Regions from separate parts of the Microbispora sp. H10670 genome, predicted to be linked through region 2. Evidence: riboswitches for the same ligand, from Rfam matches in the RefSeq annotation. Region 2 holds a riboswitch; the other holds the start of a gene.
What was found. A riboswitch is a leader RNA that binds a small molecule or an ion and turns the genes downstream of it on or off. The one in region 2 is predicted to bind thiamine pyrophosphate.
Positions count from the first base shown of each region.

Region 1: linked by a shared signal. The riboswitch ahead of HHX33_RS02430 (purine-cytosine permease family protein) and the one ahead of thiO (glycine oxidase ThiO) in region 2 are both predicted to bind thiamine pyrophosphate.

Region 1 covers NZ_JABBWW010000001.1:502,856-509,176, forward strand. The annotation lists gene HHX33_RS02415 (GNAT family N-acetyltransferase) at 1-502, shown strand, start outside; gene HHX33_RS02420 (ATP-binding protein) at 546-998, opposite strand; gene HHX33_RS02425 (methylated-DNA--[protein]-cysteine S-methyltransferase) at 1,299-1,862, shown strand; gene HHX33_RS02430 (purine-cytosine permease family protein) at 1,908-3,245, opposite strand; TPP riboswitch at 3,236-3,346, opposite strand; gene HHX33_RS02435 (hypothetical protein) at 3,606-3,851, opposite strand; gene HHX33_RS02440 (hypothetical protein) at 4,432-4,734, shown strand.
Region 2 covers NZ_JABBWW010000012.1:127,891-134,211, reverse strand. The annotation lists gene pknB (Stk1 family PASTA domain-containing Ser/Thr kinase) at 1-475, opposite strand, end outside; gene HHX33_RS18865 (thiazole synthase) at 631-1,419, opposite strand; gene thiS (sulfur carrier protein ThiS) at 1,416-1,616, opposite strand; gene thiO (glycine oxidase ThiO) at 1,613-2,749, opposite strand; TPP riboswitch at 2,738-2,849, opposite strand; gene HHX33_RS18850 (NAD(P)/FAD-dependent oxidoreductase) at 3,021-4,199, shown strand; gene HHX33_RS18845 (Rv2175c family DNA-binding protein) at 4,243-4,620, shown strand; gene thiE (thiamine phosphate synthase) at 4,649-5,299, shown strand; gene HHX33_RS18835 (polyprenyl synthetase family protein) at 5,416-6,321, opposite strand, start outside.

The sequences.
Region 1 (6,321 bases), on a different contig from region 2:
CTCGATCAGCACGTGGGCGGGCGGGGACGGCCGGGAGGGGCTGCGCGCGCTCCTCGCGGCCTATCACCTGCGCACCGAGGAGGAGAAGGGCGTCCCGGTGCCCGGCGTGGCCGAGCTGCCCGAGCGATACCGGGCGGAGGTCGAGGACCCCGGAGCGGCCTTCGCGCGGGACGTCGTGCTGGTCGCGCGCCGCGCCGGGACCGCGATCGGCTGCGCGGTGCTGATCGGTTGCGTGGTGCTGACGGAGCCGGTCGGCGGGCGAGCGGAGATCAAGCGGCTCTGGGTGGACCCGGACGAACGCGGCAGGGGCGTGGCCGGGGCGCTCGTCCGGGCCGCGCTGACCCGGGCGCGGGAGGCCGGCCTGCGCTCCGTACGGCTGTCGGTCTGGAGGTGGCGGGCGACGGCGATCGCGCTCTACGAGCGGCTCGGCTTCGCGGTCGTCCCGTCGTGGGACGCGCGCGACGACCTGCTCTGCCTGGAGCACCCTCTCGGCCGACCGTGACTCCTGACCACCGGCTGACCGACCACCAGCCGACGGGGGGCGCTCAGCCGACCTCGCGCAGAATGCGGGTTTCGGACGGACCCTGATGTCCGTTACGGTCCGGGGTCGCGACCAGGACGACGGCCCACACGGTGGTGATCTCCGCCTCGTGCCGGACCCCCCAGCGCTCGGCGAGATACTCCACGATGCCCAGCCCCCGGCCGCCCAGTGACGACAGCGTCGGACGGCCCGCCCGCGGCTCGGTGTAGGCGCCGCCGTCGCTCACGGCCACCTCGACCTGGCTGTCCGAGCAGTACCAGGCCACCCTGAGCTGTCCGGACGGGAGAGGGTGGGCGTGCCGCAGGGCGTTGCTGAGCAGTTCACTCAAGATGAGCACCACGTCGTCGACGGCGGTCGCGAGCAGCCCCGCCCCCTGTAGTTCGGCGCTGAGGCGCTGACGTGCGACGGCGACGCTCGACGGTGCGTACGGCAGCATCACGACGCTCGACGCACTCACCTCCCCGATTCCCCCGACTCCCCTTGCACAACGTTTCCCCTTGCACAACCCAGTACGACCGAAATGCCCCGTCGTATCAGCCGGGAAACCGTGCCCCGGATCACAGCTTGTGCACATTGGACAATAGATCAGTCGCCAAATCGCGACGCCACGCTCCGGACCGTGCCGCCGGAGTGGAGATCCTCCGCATCGCCCGCCCTGGTCAGCCCGGTGAACCCGGCCGGCCCGGCGGCGTTCTCGAGCCCCTCACGAACGCTCCGATACGCTGCCTCCACGCGATGAACAGAAAGTTGGGCGCCCATGTCCACCGAGGACCTCGAAGCCCTGCTCCGCGTGACCACGCCGGGCTACGTCGGCCTGGCCCCGCCCGAGGTGGCGTTCGGCACCACGGACACGCCGGTCGGCCGCCTGGTCCTCGCGGTGACCGCGCGCGGCGTGCTCGCCTGCACCTACGAGGACGAGCACGCGGTCTTCGCCCGGGTGACCCGCGCCGTCGGCTCGTTCATCGGGCCCGACCCGCGCCGCCTCGATCCCCTGCGCCGTGAGCTCGACGCGTACTTCACCGGCAGGCTGCGCACCTTCTCGCTCTCCGTGGACCCGCGCCTGGTCACCGGCTTCTCCCGCACCGTGATCCAGCTGATGCAGGGCGTGCCGTACGGGAGCGTGACCACCTACCAGGAGATGGCCGAGCGGATCGGGCGGCCCCAGGCGCCGCGCGCGGTGGCCGGCGCCCTGTCCGGCAACCCGCTCTGCCTGCTCATGCCCTGCCATCGCGCCGTGGAGGGCCCGGGTTCGCTCGGCGGGTACGCGGGCGGCAAGGCGGCCAAGGAGCACCTGCTCCGCCTGGAGGGCGCGCTGCCCTGATCAGCCGTACGGGCTCAGGCGCCCGTGCGATCAGACCCTGTGCGATCAGGCCCGGCGCCGGGCGAGCCGGCCGGGCACGGACAGCGCCGCCGTCGCCAGCGCGGCGACCAGGAACGCGGCGAGCGCGGCGTTCATCCACGGCTGGTGGACGAACCCCACCGCGTCGCGGACGTCGGCCCAGAGGCCGTCCCACCAGGCCACGGTCGGGGTGACCGTCACGATCCAGTACGCCGCGAACCCGAGGACCCACGGCACGACCATCGGCCAGCGCGAAGGGGCGTCCTCGGCCGTGTTCCACCGGGCGGCCCCGCCGAGCAGGAAGTAGTCGACCACGAGGACCGCGAACATCGGCACGAAGACCGCCCCGATCACGGTGAGGAACGCGCCGTAGGAGTTCACGTCGGCGAGCAGCGCGATCAGCGTGGTGAGCACGCCGATCACGACCGAGATCACCCGGCGGTCCCAGCGCGGCGCGAGGTTCTGGATCGACACGGTCGTCGAGTAGACGTTCGCGAACGACTGGTCGGCCTCGCGCAGCACCAGGACGCCGAAGAACAGGAGCCCGAGCGGGGCGGCCACGAACGGGTCCCACACCTTGTCGGGGTCGTTGCCCACCAGCGCCAGCGCGGCGATGCCGAGGGCCAGGCAGGCGACCTGGGCGATCGTGTACCCGGCCACCACCCCGGTGAACGCCGCGCCGCTCGACCGCGAGTGCCGCGCGTAGTCGGCGGCCATCGGCACCCACGACACCGACAGCGCGATCACGTAGTCGACGGCCGGGGCGAAGGCGTCCCAGGAGCCGCCGCCCACGGAGGGTCCCCGGGTGAAGAGGGCGACCGACAGCCAGATCATCGCGACCACGACGCCAGCGGTGACGTAGCGGCGCAGCAGGCGCAGCGCGCCGAGCGGCCGGATCGTCAGTGCGATCGTCAGCGCGCCCGCCGCGACCGCCCACACCGCGTACGGCACCGCCGTCCCCGACAGCGCCTGCGCGCCCTGCGCGATGACCCACAGCTCGAACGCGCCCCAGCCGAGCATCTGCACGATGTTCAGCACGGTCGGGACGTACGACAGGCGGGCCCCGAACAGGCCGCGCAGCAGCACCATGGCGGGCCGGCCGGTCCGGGCGCCGGGGATCGCCGCGAGGCCGACCATCGCCGTGCCCACGAGGCTGCCGACCACGGCGGCCAGCACCGCGGCGGTGAACGTCAGGGGCCTGCCGCCCAGGGGATCGAGCAGGAACAGCGCCCCCGAGAAGCCGAGGAGGCTGACGCCCAGGTTGGCCCAGAACGCCCCCTGGTCGAGCAGGCCGAGGGTCTTCGGGACCTCCTCGTCCAGGGTGAGCGGAACCTCCGCATGCGCGTCGTCGACGACGGCGGTCATCACACGCTCCCTACGCCGGCATTATCCGGACAGGTTCAGGCGGTCGGCAGCGGCTTAGCTGCCCTCTCAGCCCGGTGCCCCGAGCTCCCGCGACTTCCTATGCAGTTGGCGCCCTCATCCTGCCTCATCAGAGGCACTCTGACCACAGTGAGACACATCACGTCCGTCTCACTACTACCGTCCGTCGTCGTCCGCCGGAGTACAGCTGAGTGCATAGAGGTAGCTGTACTTTGCAGCTGTACGAAACCGCCCGCGACCTGCTGCTAGACCCTGGTATGGAGGGGCCGGCGGATCCTCAGGGCTGGGTGTACTTTCCGTACGTTTTCAAGGCGGCCCGAAGCCGGGCCGCGCGCGCCCCCGTCACGGCAACGCCGCCGCCTCCCGCTGGCGCTCCCGGCGGCCGGCTAAAAGCACGCCGGACGGCTGGCGCGGACGAGTCGAGGCGGGCCGCCGCGCGACAGTACAGGTCTGCTCACGGGGCAGCGGGCTGAGCTGGAACAGCCGCCACGTGCCGCGCCGCACATGGTGACGCCTCCGGCGGGGGCGCTCCGGCTCCGGGATGGCCTCGAACAAGTGCGGGTTGTGGGTGGCTGATGTGGGAGCCATCCCGCCCGCCATCGACCCCAGGCAAGCCGAGCAGACCGCCGCCGCTGCAAGCCCGGCTGCGACCGTCGGCATCCGATGACCCTGGAAAGTGCCCAGGCGAAGGGACACGTCAAGCCGGGCTTGCACCTCCGTCGCCGGCCCGTTGTCGCTCCGCGGTGGGGTCGACGGCAGGCAGACGGGATGGACGTAGGAGTGCTGCTATGCCGCAGGCCGCCCAGCTCCTTAGTGTCTCAACGCTGGTCGCTCTGATACTGCGGCGGCAGGACATCATCACCGGTCAGGTTGAGGTCATTGACGTTCCGCAGTGGTCGGCGCGATGCGGTCGGCCACCGTGAGAATATTGGCCACCGTGAAAATAAGCGATCGCGTTCACAATCGCCCGCCGGAGATGGCGAGCAAGGCGGCCGCCGCTTCGGGGAAGGAATCAGCGCCTCACATAACCCCCAGCCCGACCAGCTACCTAAACCGGACCACGGCGGACTGCCGTAGGTTCACACCGTGTCACAGAAAGTTCCGCTTGACGCAGTGATCATCATCGTGTTTTACTCCTTAGAGATACCGAGAAAGATAAGGGAGTAATATGCTCAACTATTCTATTCGTCGGGCACTCAAGGGTGCAGGCGTGCTGGCCAGCACTGCGGCCCTTAGCCTCATAGTCGGAGTTCCTGCCCATGCTGACCCCAGTGCCGACGGAGCGGAACAGGCGCCGTTCAAGAACCCGAAGGGGGCGTTCTGCGTAGCACGCCTAGACGCTAATACTTCAGGTTCCACCAAGCAGCAATTGCAGCCCACCTGCTATCAAACCGCAACAGAAGCGATCAAATTCGCTAGCGGCGGCGCGATTGCCGACGCCCCAGCCGACGGCAAGGGACTTGGCTCCTGAGAATTCCATGCCAAGATTCAAGCATACAACGATTCGGTAACACGCAATCGCATCGCTGGCGCTACTGCTTCCGAGTATTTCCTCGGCGCCGTATGGCAGCTCGAATATTATGAGGGAGAAGTACTATACCTAACCGGCCCAACTCTTTGTAGGGACGTATTTAGTTACAGTTACGACTTCACCGGCACCTGGTGGGACAATCGCACTTCATCCGCCCAGGTATGGCAAGACTGCGAGATGACCCTTTACCAGTACCAGTTCTATGGTCTTTCTTATTCACTTCCCCACTTGTGGGTCGCGCCTTACCTCGGTAGCTTCGACAACAGAACGACCAGCGTAACCCTACGGCAAGGCGTATGACTAGACAGCGCTCCGCTAGCGCCATCACCACGTTCAGAGCAGCTCTCCTGACTGCTTGCGTCACGTCATCGATCGCCGCTTGTGGAGGATTGGCAACGCAAGCGGCGACGACCGATGCGGCCCCTTCTTCTAGTTCTCAAGGGACACCAACCCCGCTTGAAAAGCGGTATTCCCAAGTGCGCTGTTACAGCGTGGCCGATCCCGAGGGGCACTTCGCTGAAGTCATGTTCGGCAGCGAGAGGACCAAGACGGCTGAAATGAAGGCGCCGCGACACAGTGCCGAGAGAGCAAAAGACGCATGCGCCGCACTATTCCAACAGGGTCGGCTTGTGGAAGGTGCTGCGCAGAACTACCCCGCCGACGGAAAGGCCCTGCACCAAGTTCCAGCACTCTATGTCTGTAGAATTAATTCTGCCCGTTTTGCCGTTTTCCCTTCTAAATCCTGCAAGCAGCTGAATCTCATCAAAGCGTAACCGTTTTCTCTATTGGCCTCTCTCCTGGGCAGTATCGATGGGTCCCCGCATCTAATACTCCAGCCGCACTTCATGATCAGGGTTTGATTGAGGGGGCTGTCGTCGACGTCGGGCCGACGCGCGACCCACCATGCCAGACGGTGGCGAGCAAGACCGTAACGTCGTCGTACTGCTTTGTGCAAGGGAATCGTGCGCCAGCCCCGTCGGCAGTCGAGGCACACAACCATGACTCACCTCGAGGCTGGGCGCACTTTCCGTACGTCTTCAAGCCGCCTTCGGCGGGGAGTGGCGCGGGGAGCAGGGAGGAGCCCGACCAAAGAGCAGGCAAGGGGAGAGAGCAGAAGGCGAACCAAAGGCCGGGATCACGACGGCCCGCACCGGAGCCCACGCGAGCACGAGCATCAACCGGCCGCGGGCCGCACGCCCCGCCGTCGGCGGGCTGCGGCTCTCCGGCCGGTCCCGCCTCGGCGGTCGCGCACCCCTGCCGGCAAGCGGCGCAACGTCGGCGAACCGGCGGCAAACGTTGGCACTGATGAAGATCTCTCCAAAGACGCAGGGACGACCTTGGGGCGCTGCCCCAAACCCCGGGGCACTCCGGCTCCGAGAGGGGGCCGCGCATAGCTCACGCCGTAGCTGGCTGGGGTGGAAGTCCTGATCGCTCGCCCGCCATCGACCCAGGTAGAGCCCAGCAACCCGGCTCCTCCAGGTCAAGCCCAGCCGTGCGGCCAGGACAACCAGCGGGCGAGGAAGCTCA
Region 2 (6,321 bases):
CCACGACCTTCACCCGGCCGTCGTCGGCGAGCAGCACGTTCTCGGGCTTGACGTCCCGGTGGATCAGCCCCGCCTGGTGGGCCGCGCCGAGGGCGGCGAGCACCGGGATGACCATCTCCAGGGCCTCGCGCGCCGGGAGGCGGCCACGCCGGCGCAGGATGTCGCGCAGCGTCCTGCCGGGGACGTACTCCATCGACAGGTAGACGTTCGCCCCGTCGGTGCCCTGGTCGAAGACCTGCACGATGTTCGGGTGCGAGAGGCTCGCCACCGACTTTGCCTCGCCGATGAACCGCTGGACGAACTGCGGGTCCTCGGCCAGTGAACGGTGCATCACCTTGACGGCGACCGTGCGGTCGAGCCGGACGTCCAGAGCCAGGTAGACGGAGGCCATGCCGCCCCGGGCGATCCGGGACTCGACGCGGTAGCGCCCGTCGAGCAGCTGCCCCACGAGCGGATCGGTTAGCGTCGTGTCCACCCGCCCGAGTTTACGGGTGATTTGCCGCCGGGCGTGTTCCCGAATCCCAAACCGAGACCTGACGCGGCCCTTTCCGCGCCACCCGGAAAGCCGTTCTCCATCTTAAAACCCGCCTTACCCGGCGTCCGAACCGGAAGGACGCCGGGCCGGTGCGGTCAGGCGGGGCGAGAGGGGGAGGACGCCTCGGCGTAGCGGCGGCGGGGGATGCGCCCGGCCAGGCGGGCGAGCCGTCCGGCCGTGACCGCCTGCCGCATGGCGGCGGCCATGAGGCCGGGCCGGTGCGCCCGCGTCACGGCGCTGGCGAGCAGCACGGCGTCGCAGCCCAGCTCCATCGCGAGCGCCGCGTCGCTGGCCGTGCCGATCCCCGCGTCGAGGATCACCGGCACCGTGGCGGCCTCGGCGATCAGCTCGATGCTGTGCGGGTTGCGGATGCCGAGGCCCGAGCCGATCGGGGCGCCGAGCGGCATCACCGCCGCGCACCCGGCGTCCTCCAGCCGCCGTGCCAGCGCGGGGTCGTCGCCGATGTACGGCAGCACGACGAAGCCGTCGGCGACCAGCCGTTCCGCCGCGTCGAAGGTCTCGATCGGATCGGGCAGCAGGGTCCGCTCGTCGGCGATGACCTCCAGCTTGACCCAGTTCGTCTCCAGCGCCTCGCGGGCCAGCCGGGCGGTCAGTACGGCCTCGCCGGCCGTGAAGCAGCCGGCCGTGTTCGGCAGCACCTTGATGTTCCTCGCCCGCAGCAGGTCGAGCACCGAGCCGCGGGCGGCCGGGTCCAGCCTGCGCATCGCGACGGTCGTCAGCTCGGTGCCGGACGCCTCCAGCGCCTGGTCGAGCACCTCCAGCGACGGCGCGCCGCCGGTCCCCATGATCAGGCGCGAGGCGAACTTCTCCCCGCCGAGCACGAAGACGTCGCCGGACGCGTCCTGTTCCGTCATTCCTGTCATCCTCCCTGCACCGCGGTGAGCACCTCGACGCCGTCGCCGTCCTCCACCTGGGTGGAGTCCCAGGCACTGCGGCTCACCACCTCGCCGTTGACCGCCACCGCGACGCCGGACGTGAGCGCCGTGAGGATCCGTACGGCGTCGCCCACCGTCGCCCCCTCCGGCAGCTCGGCCGGGTCTCCGTTGATCGTGACCTTCATTCGCGGAATCTCCCTGGGTCGCAGGAAAGGGCGGCCTCCGGCACCGCGCCGCCGGTGAGGAGGGCGGCGACGGCCTCGGCGGTGATCGGGGCCAGCAGCACGCCGTTCCGGCCGTGCCCGGTCGCCGCGAGGACGCCGGGGTGGCCGGCGGGGCCGATGAGCGGAAGGTTGTCCGGGGTCCCCGGGCGGAACCCGACGGCCGTCTCGGCCAGTTCGAGCTCGGTGAGGCCGGGCACCAGTTCGCGGGCGTCGCGCAGCAGCTCGTACACCCCGCCGGCGGTGACCCGCGCGTCGTATCCCAGCTCCTCGGAGGTGGCGCCCAGAGTGATCTCCCCGTCGCCCCGGGGGACGAGGTAGGCGGGAGAACCGTGCACCAGCCCCCGTACGCACCGGGTGAGGAACCCCTTGGGACCCCGGAGCCGGAGGATCTGCCCCTTGACCGGCCGCACGGGCAGGCCGGGGAGCAGGGAGGCCGACCAAGAGCCGGCGGCCACCACGACCCGGCCGGCCGGGACGGTCCCGCCGGACGCCAGCCGCACCGACGGGAAGCCCCGGCCGGGAAGGACGATCCCGGCGGCGCGCTCGGCCACCAGCGTGCCGCCCGCCTTCTCGAACGCGGTCAGCAGCGCGCGCACGACCCTGCGGGGGTTGACCCAGGCGTCGTCGCGGGCCAGCAGCCCGCCGCGCACCGAGGGGGACAGCATCGGCTCGAAGGAACGGCACTCGCGCCCGGTCAGGCGTTCCACCCGCAGGCCGAGCGTGCGCTCGAAGGCCGCGAGGTCGTCGAGGAAGGCCATGTCGTCCGCGCCGCGGGCGACCTCCAGCGTGCCCTCGGTGCGGTAGTCGAGCTCGGCGCCGGACTCGTCCTCCAGCTCCGCCCGGAACGCCGGCCAGGCGGCCAGCGACGCCAGCCCGAGCCGCAGCAGCGGCTCCTCCGTGTAGGTCACCTCGCTGACCGGCGCGAGCATCCCGGCGGCGGCGTGGGTGGCGCCGCCTCCCGGCGCGGGGTCCACCACGGCCACCGACAGTCCGCGCCGCGCCGTGCGCCACGCGACGGCGAGGCCCGCCACGCCGCCTCCCACGATCACGACGTCGTGGCCGGGCTCGATTCCGGAGGGCCGTGTGGAGGACACCGCGCTCCCTTCGCCGGCATTACCCGGATCAGGTGGTGGGCGGTCGAGAGCCGTACGCTCTCCTCTCAGCCCGGTCCGCCGGGCTCCCGCGCGTCTTACGCCCAACAGCGTAGTACGTGGCCGATACCGGCGGATCGCCCGGTTCGGCGCTCGCCCGGGCGAGCGTGACGTGGCTCACAACCGGGGCTGCCGGAGATGTGCGCGCTCCTTGCCCAACTCGTTATGGGGAGCCGGTTGGCCAGTCCCCCCGTTGACAATCTATGGTCAAGGCGTGGATCACGTCGTGGTGGTGGGTGCCGGCCTGGCCGGCGTGCGAAGCATCGAGGCGCTGAGGTCCCGGGGGTTCACCGGGCGCATCACGCTCATCGGCGAGGAACACCATCGCCCCTATGACCGCCCGCCGCTGTCGAAGGCGGTGCTGCTCGGCGACGCCGACTCCACCGTGGTCGACTCCGACCTCGACGCCATGGACGTGCGGCTGTGCCTCGGCACGGCCGCCAAGGGCCTGCGGAACGGCGTGCTGGAGACGACCGAGGGCGAGCTGGAGTACGACGGCCTGGTCATCGCCACCGGCGCGGCCCCGATCCGGCTGCGGGGAGAGGGCCACCAGCACGTGCTGCGCACGATCGACGACGCGCTCGCGCTGCGCGAGCTGCTGGTGCCCGGCGCCCGCGTGGCCGTCATCGGCGCCGGCTGGATCGGCGCCGAGGTCGCGACCGCGGCGGCCCGGGCGGGGTGCGCGGTGACGGTGGTGGAGGCGGGGGAGAGCCCGCTCGCCGCCGCGGTCGGCTCCGCGGTCGGCTGCCACACGATCGGCTGGTACGCCCGGGCAGGCGTCGAGCTGCGCCTCGGCGCGATGGTCGGCACGGTGGACGCCGACGGGCTCACGCTCATGTCCGGCGCGCGGGTGCCCGCCGACGTGGTGGTCACCGGCGTCGGGGTGCGCCCCTCCGTCGAATGGCTCAAGGGCTCGGCCGTACGGCTCGACGACGGCGTGGTCGTCGACGAGCACCTGCGCACGTCGCTGCCGAACGTGGTCGCGGTGGGCGACTGCGCCAACTGGTGGTCGCGCAGGTTCGGCACCCGGCTGCGGGTCGAGCACTGGGACACCGCGCTCCAGGCCCCCGACACGGCCGCCGCCACGCTGCTGGGCGAGGAGGCGGTCTACGACCCCGTGCCGTACTTCTGGTCGGAGCAGTTCGACCACATGCTGCAGTTCGCCGGCCACCCGACCGCGGACGACCGGATGCTGCTGCGCGGCGACCCGCGCGCGGACGGGAAATGGGCGGTGTGCTGGCTGACCCCCGAGGACCGGCTCGCCGCGGTGTTCACCGTGGACCTGCCGCGCGACGTGGTGCAGGGCCGCCGCCTGGTGGAGGGCGGCCGGAGGCTCGACCCCCGGCGGGTGGCCGATCCGGCCGTGCCGCTCCGCGACTGCATTATGACGTAATCGAGGTGTTTCCCGACGGCTCGCATGTGGTAATGGTGGTTCCGTGACGCTTACTGTTGCGCAGATCGACCGGGAGACCGACCAGCTCGTAGGGGAGTGGCTCCCCCTCTCGCAGGCGGCCGAGAAGCTGGGGCTCAGCATCGGCCGCACCAAGCAACTCCTGAAGGACAAGAAGCTCGTCGGCGCCCGGCGGAGCGGAGGCGGCCAGCCGCAGATCCCGTCGGTGTTCGTCGCCCACGGCGAGGTGCTCAAGGGCCTGCCCGGCACGCTGACCGTCCTGGCCGACGCCGGGTACGACGAGGTGGAGTCGATCCGCTGGCTGTTCACCCCGGACGACTCGCTACCGGGTGCGCCGATCGACGCGATCGTCAAGGGCCGGCACACCGAGGTCAAGCGCAGGGCCCAGGCGCTGGGCTTCTGACCGTCCGCCGCATGGCATTGTTGGTCGGGTGAACGACACCCGGCGACGGCTCGCGCAGGCCAGGCTCTACCTCTGCACCGACGGCAGGAGGGACCGCGGCGACCTGGAGGACTTCCTCGACGCGGTCCTGGCCGGCGGCGTGGACATCGTCCAGTTGCGGGAGAAGGGCCTGGAGGCCCGCGAGGAGCTGGACCTGCTGGAGGTGTTCCGCGCGGCCTGCGACCGGCACGGCGCGCTGCTGGCGGTGAACGACCGGGCGGACGTCGCGTACGCCGCCCGGCCGGACATCCTGCACCTCGGCCAGGACGACCTCCCGGTCTCCGTGGCCCGGGAGATCCTGGGTCCCGGCGTGCTCGTCGGCAGGTCGACCCACTCGGCGGCCGAGGCGTCGGCCGCCGCGACGGAACCGGGCGTGGACTACTTCTGCTGCGGGCCGGTGTGGCCCACGCCGACCAAGCCGGGCCGCCCGGCGCCCGGCCCCGCGTTGCTGGAGCACGCGGCGGGCCTGGGCTCCGACCGGCCGTGGTTCGGCATCGGTGGCATCGGCCTGGAGAACCTCGACGAGGTGATGGCGCACGGCGTGCGCCGTGCGGTGGTCGTCAGGGCCGTCACCGAGGCAGAGGACCCCGCCGCCGCCGCCTCGGCTCTCAAGGCGCGCCTGTCGGCCGTCCCGCTGTGAGCCGGCCCGCCGCCTGAACGGCGACGGCGGGCCGGGCCCGGAGGTCGCCGGGCCCGGGCACGCGGAATCGCCCGGCACGGCGACTCGGGTGCCGGCGATCCCGGGCAGGGGCGTCGTCAGGTGCGGCGGGAGGTGGCGGCGACGGCCAGGGCGGCCAGCGCGGCGCGGGCGTCCTCCTCGATCGGCGCCTGGTCGAGGGCGTGCAGCGCCTCGTCGAGATAACGCTTGATCATGTCTTCGCAGTCCGTCAGCGCGCCGGTCTCCTCGATCACCGTGCGCAGCCGCGCGACCCCGTCGGCGTCGAGCCCGGGGTCGCCCAGCAGGGTCCGTACGACGTCCTGCTGGGCGGGGGTGGCCCCGGCGAGCGCGCGCGCGATGAGCACGGTCCGCTTGCCCTCGCGCAGGTCGTCCCCGGCGGGCTTGCCGGTCTCGGCCGGGTCGCCGAACACGCCGAGGATGTCGTCGCGGAGCTGGAAGGCGATGCCCACCCGCTGGCCGTACTGCACGCACAGGCGGTCGATCCAGGAGTGCCGGGCCTGGGCGGCGAGGACCAGCCCGAGCCGCAGCGGCTGCTCGACGGAATATTTACCGCTCTTGTAAAGGGCAACCCGCAGGGCGCTGTCGAAGGTGCTCTCGCCCTGCGCCTGCTCCAGCAGGTCGAGGTACTGCCCGCACATCAGCTCGGTGAGCATGTAGTCGTGCAGGGGCTGGGCGGCGGCGATCGCCCGGGGGTCCAGGCCGCTGCCGCGCCACATCTCGCCGGACCACACCAGCAGCAGGTTGCCCAGCAGCACGGCCGAGCCCTCGCCGAACTGCCGCGCCGACCCGTGCCAGCCCGCGTCCGCGTGCAGGCGTTCGAAGCGCCGGTGCGCCGAGGGCATGCCGCGGCGTACGTCGCTCGCGTCCATGACGTCGTCGTGGATCAGCGCGCTGGCCTGGAGCAGCTCCAGTGACGCGGCGGCGAAGTGCAGTCCCGGCTCGTCGCCGCCCCCGGCGGCGCGCCACCCCCAGTGGCAGAAGGC